Regions from separate parts of the Thalassospira sp. UBA848 genome, predicted to be linked through region 1. Evidence: riboswitches for the same ligand, from Rfam matches in the RefSeq annotation. Region 1 holds a riboswitch; the other holds the start of a gene.
The links. Region 1 has a riboswitch for glycine ahead of B2R48_RS13755 (L-serine ammonia-lyase). Riboswitches for the same ligand answer to the same signal wherever they lie in the genome.
Positions count from the first base shown of each region.

Region 1 (8,305 bases):
GCGCGCCCCCGTAGCGCGTCCAGCAATACGCAGTGCAAGATCGTTGGCCTCACTGCCGCTGCAGGTCAGAACAACATTTTCAAGATAGTCCGGGAACGTCGCCTTCAGGCGGTCGAGATATTCCTCTGTCGTCTGATGCAGATACCGACTGTTGATATTGAGCTTGGCCGCCTGTTCGGCCATGGCAGCAACAACACGCGGATGGCAATGACCGACCGATGGGACGTTGTTATAGAAATCAAGATAACTGGTGCCGTCCGCCGCCGTCATCCAGCAGCCTGCCCCCGACACCATTTCAATCGGATCACGGTAAAACAAGACCGATGCTGCACCGAAGTTCCGGGTGCGCCGTGACAGCAAGTCATCTCCAGCCTTGAGCTGACCGGGTGACGTTTTGCCATCATAGGCATTCATATCAAGGATGGGGCGCACAGGCTTCATTTTGCACCTTCGGCCGTCAGATAATCCTGTGCCATTTGCAGGGTCCCTGCCGTAAAGCCCGTACCCATTTCCTGTGCGGTCGGCGTTTCCGGATGGCTTGCGATCCAGGCGGTCAAAAGCAGGCGACGCAGCATCACAAAGCTATCAAGCATCGCCGCATCACTGGCCGAAAATGGCGCAACGGTCCTGTATCCTTCGATCCATGCTTCCTTAAGTGCCGGGATTATCGGATCAAGTTCGATAAAGCTGATCGCTGCCGCAAAGTCATAGCCAAACCACCCAAAACCGCAGTCATCGAAATCAATCACACCAAGTCGTTCACCATCGACCAACAGATTGGCCAAACGCAGATCGGCATGGATCAACCCGAACCGATCATTGCCCATCCCGAAAGTCGACAATTTTTGATCAAGATGGCTGCACAGTCGCTCAAGCAATTCCAAACCATCGTTATCAAGGCCGGGGGCTGCGCGCCAGTCTCCCCAATGCGGATTGGCACCAAGGGTGGTGTCAAACGTCCAGCTCTTGCGGACAAAATTAACCGACCGCGTCCATTGCCGCGCATGCCCGTGCAGACGTGCACTGATCGCGCCCAGCTTGAAGAACCCATCAACCAATGCCTCATCGGCGGAAGGTTCAGAACCACTCATGAAATCAAAGGCAACCACATGGCGACTGACGCCCCCCTGATCGAATTCGGCGACCAGCGACCCGTCACTGCGCAGGCGCGGCTTGGGTGTATCGACGACCTCAGCAGCACGAAGGGCATTGATCCAGGCCAATTCAGATTCGATTTCCGCACGCGTGTGATAGCCCGGTCGATGCACCCTCAAGATCAGCTTCGCACCACTGTTTGGGTCCGTTGCCAAAAAGGTCGCGTTTTCCGAAACGGTCAGTAACGACACATCGGTATCTGGTGCCATGCCCCATCCGGGCAGAACCGATGCCGCCCCGGCCTTCAGGACATCAATCATGTTGTCATCGTAAATGCCGCCCAAACGGTGCCTCCTGTCGCTCAACCTTGACCGCCATTGGAACGGGATCCCGCGCCGTCCCAGCGCCATTTTGTGAATAATGCGGCACAAAATGTGTAACTTGCAACATTTTTTGTTGCATCACGGAATATTTCGACCAATCATCAAGAAAATATAACGCAGCGCACAATCAGGGAACCGGCAACAAGCGAACCCGGCACAAAGCTGGCGCATTGCCCAATGACTTCACGAAAGGATCGACCATGCTGACTTCGATTTCCGGCAAAAGCGTCATCGTCACCGGTGGCTCCAAGGGCATTGGCAAGGGTATTGCCATGGTATTTGCCAGCAAGGGTGCAAAGGTCATGATTGCCGCCCGCACCGAAAAGGACGCGGCAGCCACCGTCGATGAAATCAAGGCCGCCGGGGGCACGGCTGACAAGTTCCTGTGTGATGTGTCGGATTTCGATCAGGTTTCTGCACTCGCGGAATACACCGCAAAGACCTTTGGCGGGATTGATATCCTGTGCGCCAATGCCGGCATCTTCCCGCAGATCAAGATGGTCGACATGACAGCGGACGACTGGGATCAGGTGATGTCGACCAACCTTAAAAGCAGCTTTTTGTGCGTGAAGGCCTGCATCCCCTATTTCGAAAAAAGCGGCAAGGGTCGCGTGGTGATCACATCCTCGATCACCGGGCCGGTGACGGGCTATCCGGGGTGGTCGCATTATGGTGCGTCAAAGGCAGGCCAGCTTGGCTTTATCAAGACCGCAGCCATGGAATTGTCACGCTATAACACGACGATCAATGCCGTCATGCCCGGCAATATCATGACAGAAGGCCTTGCTGATCTTGGTCAGGAATATCTTGATTCCATGGCCAACTCGATCCCGCTCAAACGCCTGGGCAGTGTCGCGGATATTGCCAATGCCGCGCTGTTCTTTGCATCTGATGAAGCCGCTTACATCACCGGCCAGCAGATCGTCGTCGACGGTGGTCAAATACTGCCGGAATCGCTTGAGGCACTTGAGGAAATCTAAGCTTCTACCCGCTTTAAAACCGGCACAGAAAAGCACAGACCGCATCGCGATTCCGATGCGGTCTGTGCTGTTTGTTTGTGCTTACGCCAAGCCGTACTGGCTGCGCACAACGCCGGAATTGTATCGCTCGGATGCCAGCAGCCGGGGCTTGATCCCCCCGGCATCACGCCCGAACAATGAAATGCCATCGCCCAGCACTTCCGGGATCGTAAAGATATCCAGCTGATCAGCAAAGCCGCCAAACAGGAACTGTGTTACCACACTGCCCCCGCCGACGACCCAGATATCTCCGTCGCCGGCCCGACGGTCACGCAACTGATCGACCAGTTCGATGATGCTTCCGCCATAGGCCTCGGTATTGGCGGGCCGGTCCCGGGGCAGATCCCGTGATGTCAGAACGATTGTGCGACGGGCCTCATAAGGCCAATCGCCAAATTCCATCACCTGATCAAAGGTGTTTCGCCCGATGATCAGGGTACCAACGGAGTCCAGAAAGTCATCAAAGCCGAACTCGGCCGGGTCATATTCCCCCAACCAGTCCACCGCACCATTAGCGCGCGCAATGAAGCCATCCAGACTGACCGCGATATAAATGCGGAACAGTTTTTTGCTCATGTCTATGTCCAACCGATATTGGGGTCTTTGCCCCTATTTTTTAGTCGGAAAATCATAGCAAAACACCAACCGCAAGTCGCAAGAAACAAGCACAGAAAACCGGCCAATTTACATTACAGATGTCAAAAAGCCCGGTTTTCTACCCTATTCTTAAGACTTGGGGTTAGCACTCGACCACGTTGACATTGACCGCAAGACCGCCCTGACTGGTTTCCTTGTACTTGCTTTGCATGTCGAGTCCCGTCTGGCGCATGGTCTCGATCACCTTATCAAGCGACACGGTATGCTGGCCGTCACCACGCAAGGCCAGGCGTGCGGCGTTGATCGCCTTGACCGCGCCCATGGTGTTGCGTTCGATGCAAGGTACCTGCACCAGACCACCAATCGGATCGCACGTCAGACCAAGGTTATGTTCCATGCCGATTTCGGCAGCGTTTTCGACCTGCTCTGGCGTTCCACCCAGAACCGCACACAACGCACCAGCCGCCATCGAACAGGCAACCCCAACTTCGCCCTGACAGCCAACTTCGGCCGCCGAGATTGAGGCACGCTTTTTATAGATTGACCCGATCGCCGCCGCGGTTAACAGGAATTCACGTATATTGTGCTGATTGGCATTGGCACCAAACTTTTCGTAGTAGCGCAGTACAGCGGGTATAACGCCCGCCGCCCCATTGGTCGGCGCGGTAACAACCCGCCCGCCTGCAGCATTTTCTTCGTTCACGGCCAAGGCATAAAGATTAACCCAGTCAATCACGGTCAGCGGATCGCGCAGGCCCGCCTCGGGCTTTTCCGTCAGTTCTTTATAAAGCTTCGATGCCCGCCGCTTGACATTAAGCCCACCGGGCAAAATGCCATCGGTACGGATGCCACGGTCAATGCAGCACATCATCGCGTCGTGGACACGATCGACAAAGGCGATGGTTTCTTCCGGGCTGCGCCAGCTTTGCTCGTTCTCCATCATGATTTCCGCGATGGATCGACCTTCGCGCTTGCAGATTTCCATAAGTTCATCCGCAGAAGAGAACGGAAATGGCAAGGTAATGTTATCGCCGGAATACTCCGCCCCGTGATCATCGCTTGAGACGATAAAGCCACCCCCGACCGAGAAATATTCCTGGCTGTGGATCTTCAGGCCATCGCGGTCAAAGGCGGTAATGCGCATACCATTGGGATGCTGCGGCAGGGTTTCGGTGAAATGAAACACCAGATTGTTATCGCGGTTAAACGACACCGGATATTGGCCGTAAAGCTGCAGAAGGTTGGTTTCATCAATTGCCGCAACTGTTGGCACAATATCATCAGGATCAATGTTGCGCGGGCGCTTGCCATTCAGGCCCATGATCACGGCGGTATCGGTTGCGTGCCCCTTGCCCGTCAGGGCAAGCGAACCATAAAGATCAACCACGACACTGCCGGTGTTTTGCAAAAGATTGCGCGATTCCAGTTCAAGGCAGAAACGATAACCCGCACGCATCGGGCCAACCGTATGCGAACTCGATGGGCCAATGCCGATCGTGTAAAGGTCGACAACGGACAGGTTGACGTCGTGCTGGGAATTGTTTTGCGATCCCGAAGAGGGATTAGTCGCGGGATTCGTCATCAAGGGCCTCCTTCACGGCTCAATAAAGCGCTTGTTTTCGCGCTGTTTACGAACCGGTGTTTTTGCCCCCTCTGTCCCGTGACCTGAGATTATCCGCCAACGCGCGATCATGATCGCGCAAATGGCGTTTATCCTTCGGTGGAAACCTGACCAGCGCTTTCTCCCAGACGCTTTTTGGTTTCTCTCTCCAGAGCCTCTATCCGTGACGGTCCATCTGCCTGAGAGTGTTTATGAGGCATTGCTCCTTCGGCGCCGTCCATCACGCAATTCGCGTGACATCCGAACTCTCCCGTCACGGTGCGAAATGGCATTTCTGCCACCTCAGAGGTTCACCGTCAGATTGAACACTATCTGCGTCTTTAGACACTGTCAAAAGAACTGGTGTGCATCTGCAAAATTTTCTGCGACGGATACTGTTACATACCGGCAATCGTGCTAAATTGCCGGGACAATTCATGCACCTGTTGTGTGCGAAGGTTGACCCACCCTGCCCGCATAACAGGATTAATGGCGAAACATCCCGTAAGTCACCATATTTACGGGACATTCAGCCTTTTACTTTATCTGTGGGGTTTATGAACGTGACTGTATCGAATTCCGTAAAGCGCCCGCGCCCTGTGGTGCTGTGCATTCTGGATGGCTGGGGTTATCGCGAAGAAAGCAAGAACAACGCTGTTGCGCTTGCCAACACGCCTGTCTGGGATGACCTTTACGCCAATAATCCAACCGGGTTCCTCAAGGCCTGCGGTCTGGATGTTGGCCTGCCCGAAGGTCAGATGGGCAATTCGGAAGTCGGTCACATGAACCTTGGTGCTGGCCGCGTCGTCATGCAGGAACTGCCCAAAATTGACGAGGCCGTCAAAACCGGCACCATCGCCGAAACCGACACCGTCAAAAAGATCATTGCCAAACTGTCCGATTCCAAAGGCGTTTGCCATATCGCGGGCCTTCTGTCCGAGGGCGGGGTGCATTCCCATCAGGCGCACATGGCCGCCCTTGCCAAAATCATTGCGGCTGCCGGTGTACCGGTAAAAATCCACGCCTATCTTGATGGTCGTGATACCGCACCGAAAAGTGCCGCCAAATTCCTTGAGAAATTCCGCGCCCTGATTGGCGATGCCAATGTTGAAATCGCCACAGTCACCGGCCGCTATTACGCCATGGACCGCGACAATCGCTGGGAACGCGTAAGCCAGGCCTATTTCACCATGGTTCAGGGCAAAAATTACGCCGATGGCCGCACAGCCGAAAGTGCCGAGGCTGCGATTGCCAAGGCCTATGAAGCCGACACCACAGACGAATTCGTCCTGCCGACCGTGATTGGCGATTATGCTGGCATGAAAGATGGCGATGGCCTTCTGATGACCAACTTCCGCGCGGACCGTGCGCGTGAAATTCTGGCAGCCCTCTGCGCACCGGATTTTGACGGGTTTGACCGCGGCACGCCGGTGAAATTCGCCGTGCAGGCCGGGATGGTCGAATATTCGTCCGAACATGCCAAATACATGGATGCGATCTATCCGCCGCAAACCCTGCCAAACATCTTTGGCGAAGTGGTTTCCAAGGCAGGCATGAAGCAGCTTCGTATCGCCGAAACCGAAAAATACCCGCATGTGTCCTTCTTCTTTAATGGCGGCGAAGAACAGGTTTTTGACGGCGAAGAACGCATTCTGGTCGCGTCCCCCAAAGTCGCGACCTATGACCTGCAGCCGGAAATGTCTGCGCCGGAAGTTACCGAAAAGCTGGTTGCGGCCATAAAGTCGGAAAAATACGACACCATTATCCTGAACTTCGCGAACCCCGACATGGTCGGCCATAGCGGCATTCTTGAAGCGGCCACGAAGGCGGCAGAAGCCGTTGACACCTGCCTTGGCAAGGTGATTGACGCGATCAAGTCGGTGGGCGGCGTTGCATTTGTCACCGCCGATCACGGTAACTGCGAAGTGATGGTCGATCCTGAAACCGGCGAACCGCACACCGCACATACGCTTAATCTCGTTCCGACCATCCTTGTTAACGGTCCGGAAGGAGTAACATTGGAAGATGGGCGTTTGGCCGATGTCGCACCGACCCTGCTGCAACTGCTTGGCGTGCCGCAACCGGCCGAGATGACCGGAAAACCCTTGCTTAAGGGCATGAAAGAAAATGACGCGCTTCTTGCGAGCTAAGCTAGCTTATGAGATCGCCCTGCCTGCGCTGATCGCATTTGCGGTTTTTGCTGCAGGCGGGGCTGCGCCTTCTTTTGCCCAATCGTTGCAAAAAGTTGATCAGCAGCTCGATCAACTTGAAAACCAGCTTTCCGAACAGCAAAAACAGGAAGAATTCCTGTCACGCAAATCACGTGAACTCTGGACCGAGGAACAAGCCCTTCAGTCCGAGGCGATTTCCGTCGCCAGACGCGCACAGCGCCTTGAAACCACCCTGACCGATCTGGAAGATCAGCTAGAAAACCTTGAAGCGCGTGAAAAGGTTGCTGCCACCAGTCTGGAAGACAAGGCCGGGCAATATGCCCGCATTCTCATGGCCCTGCAGCGTCTTTCGACCACGCCGCCAGAAGCCGTCATTGCCCTGCCAACATCGCCACAGGATACACTGCGTTCGGCGGTATTGCTGAAAGCCGCCCTGCCCGGTGTCGAGCAACACGCGCGTGACCTGCGCAAGGAACTGGGCGAGATCGCCACCCTGCGCGAAGATATCCGCAATCGTCGCAGCGAGTTGGCCGCCGCCACCCAAGAATTGCAGCAAGAACGCGCATCCCTCTCAGCGTTGCTTGATGAAAAGCGCCGCCTGCGCGCCCAGACAGAGGCCGAAGCCGAAGAAGCCGCCAAGGCGGTCAGCGCGCTGGCCGATGAGGCAAAATCTCTGGGCGAACTTTTGCGCAATTTGCAAAATCGCGCCGAAGGCCTGCCGGTGCCGCGGTCCCGTCCGGACATGCGGCTTGCAGCGCGCACCGAACCGGATGCCGATACGCTTGGCGCAACAACGATTGCCAAAAACACACCGCCACCACCACCTGAAAGCAAAACCGAACCCGCAAGCAGTAACGACAGCGGAACCAACGACACAAGCGACGAAGAAGAATTTGCCGTTGGCAGTTCAATCACACTGGCACAAGGCAACCTCAGGATGCCCGCCAGCGGTAAAGTCGTTACACTTTTTGGTGAAAAATCACGCGGCCCGGATGGTTTGACCGTAAACCGGTCGAAGGGAATTGAGATCAGCACACGCGCAAATGCACAGGTTGTCTCGCCTTTTGACGGCAAAGTTGTCTTTGCCGGGCCCTTCCGCGGTTATGGCCGACTCTTGATTATCGAACACGGCGAAGGATACCATAGCCTTATCGCCGGTTTTGATCGGCTCGACAGTGTGGTAGGACAATATCTATTGGCGGGCGAACCTGTTGGTATTATGGGTGAAACTTCGCCAAAACTATATCTGGAGATGCGCCAGAACGGGGAAGCAATCAATCCGCTTCCATGGCTGGCCTCGAAAAACGGCAAGGTAAGTGGATGAAAACCTCTCGATTGGCAGTACTCGCACTCGCGACCGGCATGACTCTCGGCCTTGCGTCGCCAGGTTTGGCGCAATCTTCAACCTCCTCGGCTGAGACCTATCGCCTGCTCAACCTG
Region 1 is NZ_DBGS01000097.1:315-8,619, reverse strand. It holds gene B2R48_RS13775 (aspartate aminotransferase family protein) at 1-441, opposite strand, end outside; gene B2R48_RS13770 (phosphotransferase enzyme family protein) at 438-1,439, opposite strand; gene fabG (3-oxoacyl-ACP reductase FabG) at 1,679-2,458, shown strand; gene B2R48_RS13760 (dihydrofolate reductase family protein) at 2,540-3,073, opposite strand; gene B2R48_RS13755 (L-serine ammonia-lyase) at 3,237-4,676, opposite strand; glycine riboswitch at 4,738-4,853, opposite strand; glycine riboswitch at 4,873-4,978, opposite strand; gene gpmI (2,3-bisphosphoglycerate-independent phosphoglycerate mutase) at 5,252-6,844, shown strand; gene B2R48_RS13745 (murein hydrolase activator EnvC family protein) at 6,822-8,189, shown strand; partial or broken gene B2R48_RS13740 (S41 family peptidase) at 8,186-8,305, shown strand, end outside.

Region 2 (8,305 bases), on a different contig from region 1:
GGAGTTATCCGGAACACTCGCCGCCGACGGCAAAGAAGCCGGCATCGGTTCGCCTGCCCCCATCCCGCTTTCCAGCGTCGGATCGAAGAAGGAATCCGACCAGTCTTCAACAACACCACCTGTCCGTTCTTTAAGACGACGTTCGGCAGTGAATACTTTTTGCACGCGACGAGACATGACTTGTTCCAAACCTCCGGAACGGACGGTAGTCCGATCACTAAATCCCCAAAACGCGTCTTTGATGACGTCGTTCATTACAATTCTGACAAGTATAAGGGTGCAGATTGCGACAAGTCCAATGGGTTTCAAGTACAAGTCTTTGAAAAAGAACACCCCGGTCAGATGACCGGGGTGCCCTAAACAGTCAGGTTGCTTGGGTTATCAAGCTGTTTCAGGTTTCCAGCGCAAAACCGGCTTGCGCGCAGCCGCAGTTTCATCAAGGCGTCTGCGCGGTGTCAGGTACGGTGCATTCTTGAAGAATTCGGCATCGCCCGACTCGGCCTTGGCCACAAGGGACAGAATCGCATCACAGAATTGATCGATCGATTCCTTGGTTTCGGTCTCGGTCGGCTCGATCAGCAATGCCCCATGGACCACCAGCGGGAAATACATCGTCATCGGGTGGAACCCTTCGTCGATGATTGCCTTTGCCAGATCAAGGGTCGAAACTCCGGTATCCTTCAGGAAGCTGTCATCAAACAACGCTTCATGCATGCAGTATCCCGGGAAGGCGACACTGAGCTTGTCTTTCAGACGCGCCAGCAGATAGTTGGCATTCAGCACCGCATCACCGGACGCCTGACGCAGACCATCCGCACCGTGGCTTTTCATATAGGTCAGCGCACGAATAAACATGCCCATCTGACCATGGAAGCCCTTCAGACGGCCAAACGGCTGCATGCCGTCTTCTTCGTCTGCGGTTTCAACCAGATGGAAGCCATCGCCTTTTTTGACGACATACGGGATCGGGGCAAACGGTGCCAGTGCCTCGGAAAAGACGACAGGCCCGGAACCCGGCCCACCACCGCCATGCGGGGTCGAGAAGGTCTTGTGCAGGTTGATATGCATCGCATCAATGCCAAGGTCTGCCGGACGCACCCGACCGACAATGGCGTTGAAGTTCGCACCATCGCAATAGAAATAGCCACCCGCTTCATGCACCAGATCGGCAATCTTGCGCACGTCACGTTCAAACAGGCCACAGGTGTTCGGGTTGGTCAGCATGATACCCGCCACATCGTCGCCAAGCTTGGCTTCGAACGCGGCCAGGTCAACACGGCCATCCTCGGTCGCCGGGATTGAATCAACCGTGAAGCCACAGGCTGCTGCCGTCGCCGGGTTGGTCCCGTGTGCGGATTCCGGCACCAGAACACGACGGCGGTTTTCACCGCGCGCGTCAAGGGCCGCACGAATGGCCATCATGCCGCAAAGCTCGCCCTGCGCACCCGCTGCCGGGGACATGGAAACGGCCGGCATGCCGGTCAGAACCAGAAGCCAATGGGCACACTGATCAATCAGTTCCAGCGCGCCCTGTACGGTGCTTTCGGGCTGCATCGGATGCAGATCGGCAAGACCGGGCAAACGCGCGACCTTTTCATTCAGGCGCGGGTTATGCTTCATCGTGCACGAACCAAGCGGGAAGAAACCGGCATCAATGCCATAGTTCTTCTGCGACAGGCGCGTGAAGTGACGCACGACCTGCGGTTCGGACAGGCCGGGAAGACCAACTTCGCTATCACGATCAAGTCCGCCGAGACGGGATTTCGTGCCCTTCGGTTCGGGCAAATCAACGCCGGTTCGGCCGGGCTGACCCTGTTCAAAGATCAGTTGTTCTTCAATAACAAGGCCGCGGTTGCCGGTATGGGTTGTGAAATTCATGCCAGCGCCTCCTTCAATGCGTCCGCAAGGGCCGCGATATCCTCGTCCGTGTTGGTTTCGGTTACCGCAACCAACAGGTAGTTATCCAGATCCGAACGGTTCGGATACAGGCGCGACAACGGCACACCGGCAAGAACCCCCTTGGCCACCAGTGTCTCGACCACGTCGGCGGCCGGCTTGGTCAGCTTGACGGTGAATTCGTTAAAGAAGCTGTCATTGACCACCGATGCCCCGTCAACGGCATCAATCGCATCTGCCGCCTTGCAGGCATTTTCATGGTTCAATGTCGCCAGACGGCGATAACCGTCTTCCCCCAGCAAGCTCATATGCACCGTAAAGGCCAACGAACACAGACCAGAGTTGGTGCAGATGTTCGAGGTCGCCTTTTCGCGACGGATATGCTGTTCGCGGGTCGACAGCGTCAGAACAAAACCACGCTTGCCATCCTGATCAACCGTTTCACCACACAGGCGGCCCGGCATCTGACGCACGAGCTTTTGCGTGGTGGCAAACAGACCGACATACGGCCCACCATAGTTCAGCGCATTACCGATCGACTGGCCTTCGCCGCAAACGATGTCTGCGCCAAAGCTTCCCGGCGATTTCACCGCACCAAAGGCAACCGCCTCGGTAAAGACCACGACCAGAAGCGCACCCTTGGCATGGCAAAGATCAGCCAACTGGGTGTGATCCTGAATGCGGCCAAACACATCGGGATACTGCACAACCACACAAGCGGTCTGGTCATCAATCAGATCATTGAGTTCCTCGGCAGTTGCCTGATGTTCCGGATGCCCGTCGCGCCCGGCGACTTCGGTGTCGCTATACTGGCAATAGGTTTCGGTCACTTCGCGGTAATGCGGGTGCAGACCACCCGAAAGCACCGCCTTCTTGCGACGGGTCGCACGGCAGGCCATCAGAACCGCTTCGGCGCAGGATGTCGCACCATCCCACATCGAGGCATTGGCAACATCCATCCCGGTGATCGAGGCAACCTGGGTCTGGAATTCAAACAGGTATTGCAGTGTCCCTTGCGCGATTTCCGGCTGATACGGGGTATAGGCGGTCAGGAATTCACCGCGCTGGATCACGTAATCAACCGTCGCCGGAACATGGTGGCGATAGGCACCCGCGCCAAGGAAGCTGGGCACGCTCGAGGCACCCATATTTTTCCCGGCAAGGGCCAGCATATCGCGTTCGACCTGCATTTCGCCAAGGTGGGACGGCAAATCAACAGGTGCATCAAGTAACGCACCTTCCGGAACGTCACCGTAAAGTTCATCAACAGATGATGCCCCGATGGTATCGAGCATCGCAGCACGATCAGCGCGTGTCAGTGGGAGATAGCGCATGCTTAAAGGCCTTCGACGAATTCTTTGTAAGCTGCTTCATCCATCAGCTCATCAAGCTGGGATTCATCAGCAAGGGACATTTTAAAGAACCAACCTTCGGCTTCCGGCGCTTCGTTCACCAGTGCGGGGTTGGCATCAAGTTCTTCGTTGATTTCGACGATCTCGCCATCAAGCGGGGCATAGACGTCGCTTGCCGCCTTGACCGATTCAACAACCGCTGCGTCGCCATCCTTGGTCAGCTTTTTGCCAACTTCGGGCAGCTCGACATAGACGATATCGCCCAGCGACTGCTGCGCGTAATCGGTAATGCCGACGGTCGCCACACCATCTTCGAACTCGATCCACTCATGTTCCTGCGAAAATTTCTTCGTCATTTCCCTTTGTCCCTCTTGATCAATTCAATGCCAATGCGGCGTTGGCCGCTCTCTCAAAAATTTCTGGTACTCAACCGCGGAAGTAGCGATGCGGTGCAAACGGAAGATCAACCACTTCGGCCGGGCGCGCCTTGCCACGCACCATCAGGTCGATCTTCGTCCCCGGTTCGGAAAACTCTATGGCAACATACCCCATTGCAATCGGGCCATCGACGGTCGGGCCAAATCCGCCCGAAGTGATCTCGCCGATTTCTTCGCCATCGGAATTAAGGATCTGGGTATGTTCGCGCGCTGGTGCCTTGCCTTCGGGCTTGATGCCGACACGCTTGCGGTCCGCGCCGTTTTCAAGCTGATCAAGGATCACATCCGCACCCTTGAACCCGCCTTCTGCGCGGCGGCGTTTGTTGATGATCCAGTTCAGATCCCCTTCAACCGGGGTCGTGGTGGTATCAATGTCATTGCCATACAGGCACAGGCCCGCTTCCAGACGCAGCGAATCACGCGCGCCCAGTCCAATCGCCTCAACCTCTTCTTCGGCCAGCAATTTACGTGCAAGTGCCTCTGCATCCGCATTCGGCACCGAAATCTCAAAGCCGTCTTCACCAGTGTAACCCGAACGGGTGACAAAGCACGGACTGCCAGCGATTTCGATTTCGGCAAAGCTCATGAATTTCAGATCGGCAACGGCTGGCGCAAAGCGTGCCAGCACCTTGGGCGCATCCGGGCCCTGCAACGCCAGAAGCGCGCGATCATCAATTTCTTCAAGGGAGACGCCATCACCCAGATTGGCGCGCATGTGAACGATATCGTCATCCTTGCACGCCGCGTTGATCACCAGAAACAGGCTGTCTCCGGCGTTGGTGATCATCAGATCGTCAAGGATCGTGCCATCATCCTGGGTAAACGCGGAGTAGCGGGTGCGACCGGGTTTAAGGATGGCGATATCACCGGGCACAAGTTTTTCAAGCTCTGCCACACGGTTTTCGCCGGTCAGGCGCACCTGCCCCATATGAGAGACATCAAAAAGGCCGGCTTTGGCGCGGGTATGAAGATGTTCGCCTTTTACGCCAAGCGGGTACTGCACTGGCATGGCATAGCCAGCAAACGGCACCATTTTGGCACCGAGTTCCACATGCAGGTCATAAAGGGCTGTTTGAAGCAGTTCGGTCTGTTGATCCACTCTTCCTTCTCCGGGACAATCGTTGCGAAACATAGCCGACCACTGGCCAACCACATTCCCCCTCTGTCTCGGAGCCTGAAAGAATCACAGCCAATGGTCGAAACTGGTCTGCTTACATCTTCGGCGAGGTACACTTGATCAGGCTGATCACAGCACCTGCTTTCCAGAGTCCCATCTCCGCGCGGTCCTGTTGCCTGAGAGTTTCCGGGGTGGTTGCTCCTTCGGCGTCCGCTCATCCATAAGGACTGCGGCCTCTCCCACGGGGATCATTTGGGTATGTTTTTGTTTATACGGGTTTCCGCGCAAAGCGACCAGCCCCTATTTTGCAAAAGGCGGCTGACAACCGGCACGAAACGCCAGAAACCGTTAATAAATCAATCGGTTCCGAAGCGACGATTATATTCCAGTTGCTCGGCATTCAGCTGAAAACCAAGATAGATTTCATAATCCGGCCCGGTCCAGACATCATTCAGCGGCACCGACAGCGTGACCTGTTCATCGCGGATCCGAGCCATGTTCAGATTGTCGGCAAACGGCATATTCACGTCGAATACGGACTTCTGGATGAAGTTGCCCGCAGGGTCACGAAGGGCGACGAAATACTGGAACTGCACGGTGCGATTTTGTGCCGCCGGTCCAAGCTCGGCCGTGATGATCGGACTGATGATGACATCAAGTTCCTTGTCATCCAGATCATAGCCGCAGTCACCAACGTAGCCTGTGAATTCGGCTTCGACGATCACATCGGTCAGGTCGCGGCCACCGCCGCTGAACTCGACAAGTTTTGCCGTATCCTTTGGCAGATAGGCCGCCGGGCAAACCGGCACGGGCTGTTCTTCGAACGGGTTTCCGCCGCCGCACGCACTTAGCAATCCGCCAAGCGATACCATACCCAATGCATAAACGCGCCGAAGTCCGTTACCGATTGTCATCCAAGCCTCTATCAAACCAAATGTTTTCAGGCCTGTGTCTTTCGCAAGTGGCCCGTGCGCAGTCTATTCCGTCACGGTTGTCGGCACAACCCGCTTGAAGGATCTGCCCGTCTGGAAAAGGTCAAATTTCCTGCCAAGGCACACAACCCAATTGCCGCAGAGTCATTGCACCACATGATCAAGCGGGTTATGTAACGTGAATGTTTGAAAAATGCGTCGGCAACGCCCGTACGCAATTGGGAAAGCCGGACCTGTATCATGTCTGACAAAGCCAGCCTTCAGATCGTACTTGCCAACCCGCGCGGCTTCTGCGCCGGGGTTGATCGCGCCATCGAAATCGTCGAAAAGGCGCTCGAAAAATACGGCGCACCGGTCTATGTCCGCCACGAAATCGTGCATAACAAATTTGTCGTCAATCGCCTGCGCGACATGGGCGCGGTTTTTGTCGATGAACTTGATGCCGTTCCTGATGGCGTGCCTGTGATCTTCTCGGCCCACGGCGTACCAAAATCCGTGCCCGAGGCCGCAGAAACCCGCAAGCTTGAATATCTTGATGCGACCTGCCCGCTGGTTTCAAAAGTCCATCGCGGGGCCGAACGCCATCACGCCGATGGCAAACACATTCTTCTGATCGGCCATGCGGGCCATCCGGAAGTTGTCGGCACCATGGGCCAGTTGCCACCGGGCAGCATGACCTTGATCGAAACCGAAGAAGACGCAGAAACCATCGAGATTACAGATCCGGAAAATCTGGCCTTTGTCACCCAGACAACGCTGTCGCTTGATGACACCGCCAAGATCATCGAAATTCTGCAGCGGCGCTTCCCGTCGATCTCGGTGCCAAAGAAAGAAGACATCTGCTACGCCACGACCAACCGTCAGCATGCCGTCAAACTGATTGCAGAAAAGACTGACGCCATTCTGGTTCTTGGCGCGCCGAACTCTTCGAACTCCAACCGCCTGGTCGAAGTCGCCAAGCGTGAAGGCTGCATGCGTTCTGTTCTGGTCGAACGCGCGAAAGATATTGACTGGTCCAAGCTTGAAGGCATCAAAAGCCTTGGCATCACCGCAGGTGCCTCTGCGCCGGAAATCCTGGTCGAAGAAGTGATTGATGCCTGCCGCGAACGTTATGACGTGACGGTCGAAACCATCACGCTGACCAACGAAAACGTAACCTTTAAACTGCCGCGCCAGCTTGCCAGCTAATTCTGCGGACATGCTTACTCTCAGATCAGGACGACAATAAAGCCCATGGCCGTCTATACCGATGTTTCAGACGAAGATATCGCCCGTTTTGTTGCCGAATACGATATCGGTGAAGTGGTCTCTTTCAAGGGCATTGCCGAAGGTGTCGAAAACACCAATTTCCTGCTCCAGACCAGCATCGCGCCCTTTATCCTGACCCTGTATGAAAAGCGGGTAAATCCTGACGACCTGCCTTTTTACCTTGGCCTGATGGATCATTTGTCAGGCAAGGGACTGAACTGTCCGACCCCGATCCATGGCAAGGATGGCGCTGCCTTGCGCACACTCTGTGATCGCCCGGCTGCCATTACATCGTTCCTGCGCGGCATGTCACCGCGCCGTATCCAGCCCCATCATTGTGCCGGTGTTGGCGCGGCTCTGGCACAGCTTCACAGTGCCGGCCTCGATTTTGAGATGCACCTGCCCAATGCGCTGAGTGTTGCGGGATGGCGTTCACTGTTTGAAAGCTGTCAGGAACACGCCAATGACGAAGTGCCCGGTCTTGGCGACATGATCGGTGAGGAGCTTGATTATCTCGAAGCCAACTGGCCGCACGAACTGCCCAAGGGCGTCATTCACGCCGATCTGTTTCCCGACAATGTTTTCTTCTTCCCGGGCAAGGAAGAAGTCTCTGGCCTGATTGATTTCTATTTCGCGTGCAATGACCTGCTTTGCTATGACGTCGCGATCTGCATGAATGCGTGGTGCTTTGAGCCTGACAACAGCTTCAATGTCACCAAGGCCAAAAACCTTCTGTCGCATTACAGCAAAGTCCGTCCGATCTCGGACGCTGAAAAGGCCGCCCTGCCGATCCTGGCACGCGGTGCCAGCCTGCGGTTTCTTTTGACCCGCCTGTATGATTGGGTAAATACGCCCAAGGATGCGCTGGTAACGCCAAAGAACCCGCGCGAATATATCAACAAACTGCGCTTCCATCAGCGCGTGGATAATGCATCGGCCTATGGCCTGGACTAAGCCCACAGCATCGCCGGGGAATAAAAACATGACTTCAACTGACGGCGACAATCGCGTCGAGATTTACACAGACGGCGCGTGCAGCGGCAATCCCGGCCCCGGTGGCTGGGGCGCTATTTTGCGCTTCAAGGGTGTCGAAAAGGAAATGTCGGGTGGCGACCCCGAAACCACAAACAACCGCATGGAAATGATGGCTGCGATCAGCGCACTTGAGGCCCTGAAACGGCCCTGTGTGATCGATATTTATACCGACAGCAGCTACGTCCGCGATGGCATTACCAAGTGGATTTTCGGCTGGCAAAAGCGCGGATGGAAAACGGCGGATAAAAAGCCGGTCAAGAACGTCGAGCTGTGGCAACGCTTGCTAAA
Region 2 is NZ_DBGS01000047.1:15,707-24,011, forward strand. It holds gene B2R48_RS06125 (protein phosphatase CheZ) at 1-177, opposite strand, end outside; gene gcvPB (aminomethyl-transferring glycine dehydrogenase subunit GcvPB) at 382-1,878, opposite strand; gene gcvPA (aminomethyl-transferring glycine dehydrogenase subunit GcvPA) at 1,875-3,230, opposite strand; gene gcvH (glycine cleavage system protein GcvH) at 3,233-3,604, opposite strand; gene gcvT (glycine cleavage system aminomethyltransferase GcvT) at 3,675-4,817, opposite strand; glycine riboswitch at 4,846-4,953, opposite strand; glycine riboswitch at 4,957-5,054, opposite strand; gene B2R48_RS06150 (hypothetical protein) at 5,159-5,716, opposite strand; gene ispH (4-hydroxy-3-methylbut-2-enyl diphosphate reductase) at 5,975-6,922, shown strand; gene B2R48_RS06160 (homoserine kinase) at 6,968-7,936, shown strand; gene rnhA (ribonuclease HI) at 7,965-8,305, shown strand, end outside.
Region 2: it holds a riboswitch for glycine, as region 1 does, so the genes downstream of both, gcvT (glycine cleavage system aminomethyltransferase GcvT) here and B2R48_RS13755 (L-serine ammonia-lyase) in region 1, are expected to answer to the same signal.